Regions from separate parts of the Lysinibacillus sp. NPDC048646 genome, predicted to be linked through region 2. Evidence: riboswitches for the same ligand, from Rfam matches in the RefSeq annotation. Region 2 holds a riboswitch; the other holds the start of a gene.
What was found. A riboswitch is a leader RNA that binds a small molecule or an ion and turns the genes downstream of it on or off. The one in region 2 is predicted to bind preQ1.
Positions count from the first base shown of each region.

Region 1 (2,209 bases), on a different contig from region 2:
CAGTGTTTTTATAAGCTTACTATGGGCTGTGCTGTCAGTATTGACGGTAGGTCTTGCAGCGTCGGTACAACCCTATTCGACTATATTTATAGTTCTAGCGGCGTTTATTACTGGTCTACCGGCGATTTTCACACTTCTAGCGGCGTTTATCACTGTTCTACCGGCGATTTTCACACTTCTAGCGGCGTTTATCACTGTTCTACCGGCGATTTTCACACTTCTATCAGCGTTTACGAATTAACGACTGTATTGTAACTGTAAAACTAAATGTTTGATATCTAAAAAAGGGAACCCTGCTAAAACAGGAAGTTCCCTTTTATTTCTTAAGATAAAAGTACACCAAACCAAAACTCCAAAATTATTAAAATCCCCCAGCCAATCTAACCGTAATAGACACTTTCACATGTTTCAGCTGCTGGTTCATAAAAACAATGATTTTTAAATTGACCAGTAAAAGGTTGACCGTACCATGTAGGAGGACAGGGAGCATATGGATTAAAATACCAAAGGGCAAATTTCGCTGGATGTTGTCTCCAATAATCCAAATTCTGTTTTGCTAATCTTTTTTCAGTAGACCTCGCTCTTTGATAAAATAAATTCCCTTTTTGAACAGCTTCAAAAGAATAATTTCCTCCTTGCACCTGATAAATAACATCTTCAATTGTTCTTACATCTTGAAAGTCTAAACAATCTGCCACAGCACGATTAACAATTACATTGCCAACATATAACATCCCTTGTTTTCCTTCACCCTCGGCTTCCGCTCTCATCATCCTTGCCATTAAATCAATGTCTGCTTCTCGGTGTTTAACTCTTGGCATTTTTTTCACCCCAAATATATAGTATGAAAAAAAGCCTACATTGATGTCGTTTTTTATACCTTATTCAACTATCCTGTTACGATAGTTGAATACCTCAGATTCAATTTATTTGGATTTAATTTTCCATTCATTGTTGTAACATATGCAAAAAAGCATCCAGAGTGATGTTTACAGCAATTTTCCGTTTTAAATTTTTTAAACAATGAACTTTACGACCAGACATAAAAAACCTCCCTGTATATGTTTCCCTAAACACATTACAAGAGAGGCGCATTCATCCATGTAAACTAAAGCTAACAAATAAAAAAGCCACGTCCAATATAGACATGGCGTAATAAGCATACTTCCATAGTTTTTTATAGAGGGTTTCAGCTATGAACCTCTTCCGTTCAAATGTCGGTATTATTCGTTTGATATAATACATAAAACAAAGGAATACGTCAAAAATATTTTGAGATCAAAGCTTTATTACAAAAACTTCGTATTCAGTGCAGCCATAAATGCTGCGACAATCGATACAATGACTACTAAAATCGGTGCATAAAAGATTAAAAAATCGTGCATCATTTTTACACTCCTTACACATGTGTTTCTTCTTTACCAGATACATAGTCTTTGTTAAAGACAAATAGCTTAAATACTAAATATAAAGAAGGTACAAGCAACACTAAGCCTGCGACAAATGCCACAACGAGTGCTATAGCCATCGCTTCATTTGTAAAACTATCATGAATCGTTAAATACGGATAGAGTAGATATGGATAGTGTGAAATCCCATAGGCAAAGAAGGCGATCGCAAACTGGACGATTAATAAAATGACCGCTAACCCGTATTTTACTTTCGCCCATAATAGCCAAACCGTTGCTAAAAAGACAATGCCGGTTAGCGCAAATAACCAAGATAAATCAACCATTTGGGCATAATGCCAATTCCCAAACGCTTTTAACTCAATGATGATGCCAAGACCACTAACGATAAGGGGAATCGCCCAAGTAAGCGCATATTTACGCATCAATTCACTTGCTTTATGATCTCCTGCTTTTTGTGCGTACCATGTTAAAAAGACAGCTGAGATATACAGTACTGCAATGATACTTAATACAACGATGGACCATGATAATGGACTTGTCAGCAATGCTTTGTAGTCTAAAACTGGCTGATCGCCTTGCATCGTAACAAAGCCACCTTCAGAAATTGTTAGAATGACCGAAAATGCAGCTGGGATAAAAAGACCTGACACCCCATAAGCGAGTGCATAGCCTTTATGTCCGCTCATACCGCTATAAGATTCAAAGGCATAGTAACTACCGCGAATCGCTAGCAAAATAAGCGCAACGGAAGCCGGTACTAATAAAATGGTACCGTAGAAATATGCGGTTTGCGGAAA
Region 1 is NZ_JBNNLZ010000016.1:19,487-21,695, reverse strand. It holds gene ACQKII_RS16260 (hypothetical protein) at 41-241, shown strand; gene ACQKII_RS16255 (cell wall hydrolase) at 381-821, opposite strand; PreQ1 riboswitch class I at 1,164-1,210, opposite strand; gene cydS (cytochrome bd oxidase small subunit CydS) at 1,290-1,385, opposite strand; gene ACQKII_RS16245 (cytochrome d ubiquinol oxidase subunit II) at 1,400-2,209, opposite strand, start outside.
Region 1: it holds a riboswitch for preQ1, as region 2 does, so the genes downstream of both, ACQKII_RS16255 (cell wall hydrolase) here and ACQKII_RS07385 (QueT transporter family protein) in region 2, are expected to answer to the same signal.

Region 2 (2,209 bases):
AAGTAAAATTTGACCTAAAACGTTATTAATTTTATGAGATCCTGTGTGGTTTAAGTCCTCGCGTTTCAAATAAATTTTTGCGCCACCCAATTGCTTCGTTAAGTTTTCAGCAAAGTAAAGTGGAGATTTGCGCCCTACATATTCACGGAAAAAATAATCTAACTCATTTTTAAAGTCTTCATCGTCTTTATAATTTTGGAAGTTTTCATCTAAAATATTTAATACATTTTGAAGCTCTTCTGGAACGAAGCTGCCTCCAAATTCACCAAAATACCCTTTTTTCTCTGCTACTGTACCCATCTTATCTCGACTCCTCTATTCTGATTTTTTCCATAAAAAAAGTCACTTCGATCCTTCGGTAAAAGGACGAGTAACCGTGGTGCCACCTTTATTCGCAAAAATTGCGCGCTTTGGTACTCCTATAACGGGGAGTTAGTTCGGCCACACATTTGATGAGGCTGCTCCGAAGCCCATTCACAAGTACGTATTACTGATTTGCACCAACCATCAGCTCTCTTTAAATACAATCGCCTGCTACTTTTCTTCTTCCTAGCATTTATTATTGAAGAGAATTTTAAGGTATTTTCAGAATAGTGTCAAGAAAAGAAAAAATAAATCGTGTCATTAACATTACGATTGATTACTTACACAAGCATGAATTCCTAGCATAGAAAAAAGACGAATCTTGAAAAAGACTCGTCTCTATTTATAGCTACTGAATAAAGTTAAATCAAATCTTTGAAGTTTAAACGTTTGTTCAGAATATACATGATCGGTGCACCGACTGCTAATACAACAAATTCACCTGCAGCGACAGTGAGCCATGTCCAGAAAAATGGTAATTCTAAGGCTAAGTTCAGTTCAAAGGCGATAATGAACATTGTACATGTAAATAACAATGTGTTGATGATTAAACGTGCGCAAATATTTTTTACAAATTTACAAATAAGGATAAACAGCCCTAGTGTAATCATCGAATGTCCAACACCAAATACTAAATCGTAGATGCCAAGAGGTGAAAATAAATTTGAGATAAATACACCAATAATTATTCCTACGGCAAAGCGTGGATTAAAGGCAACTAAATGATTAAACATTTCCGATACTCGAAACTGCACTTCAGTAAATCCAAAAGGTGCAACAAGCATTGTAACAGCAATATATAGCGCTGCAATAATGCCACTTGCTGCTAAAAATTTTACTTTCATATTCATTTCTCCTTAGTTTTTTTTCGTGGGATGGTTACGAACCACGGTGCATTTACACAAATAAATATTTTAGTATAAAACTCAGAAAGAAGTCAAATATCAGAAAAATAAAAGTCTTTTATAAAATATATGTCCAGAATCTAACTTCGCAAAATTGTCATAAAATAATTTGTTAGGTTACTAAAATAATTACATTCATCAAAATGGCGTAGTTTAGCGGTTTAAAGCGACAAATTAAATGAAAAAGTAAAATATTTCGCCAAATCTAAAAGTCAGAACATTCATAATGTTGTTGACGAACATCAATAATAACGATAATATAGCGATACATTCACACTTTGCTAGGGTGAAGTGTGATAGATAATAGAGAAATAGTCGGGGGGATTATTTGTGAAGCGTAATATGAAAAAGCTTTCGTTCCTATTATTTGGATTAGTATTAATGCTTGCTGCATGTGGTAGCGGTGGTTCTAGTTCAACAGAATCAAAAGGTGACGAAAAGAACAATGCAAGTGAAAGTAACGCTACGGATGAAAAAACATATAAAATTGGGATTACTCAAATTGTTGAGCATCCATCGTTAAATGCCGCAACTGAAGGCTTCAAAAAAGCTCTTGAAGATTCTGGCTTAAAGGTAGAATATGATCCGCAGATTGCACAAGGCGATAACAGCTTAAATACGACAATCGCAAACAACCTAGTCAGTGCAAACGTAGATTTAATTTTTGCGAACTCTACACCATCTGCACAGGCGGCAGCTACTGCAACTGGTGATATTCCAATCATCTTTACTTCAGTAACAGATGCTATTGGTGCACAATTAATTGCGTCAATGGAGGCGCCGGGTAAAAATGTCACAGGAACGATTGATTTACATCCTGATACAATTACAAAAACGGTAGCCTTATTAAAAGAGTTAGGTGCTAAAAATGTAGGTATGGTGTACAACGCTGGTGAGCAAAACTCGGTAGCGCAAGTAACTGAAGTGAAAAAGGTAATGGG
Region 2 is NZ_JBNNLZ010000004.1:178,529-180,737, forward strand. It holds gene trpB (tryptophan synthase subunit beta) at 1-300, opposite strand, end outside; T-box leader at 360-560, opposite strand; gene ACQKII_RS07385 (QueT transporter family protein) at 726-1,208, opposite strand; PreQ1 riboswitch class I at 1,215-1,259, opposite strand; gene ACQKII_RS07390 (ABC transporter substrate-binding protein) at 1,599-2,209, shown strand, end outside.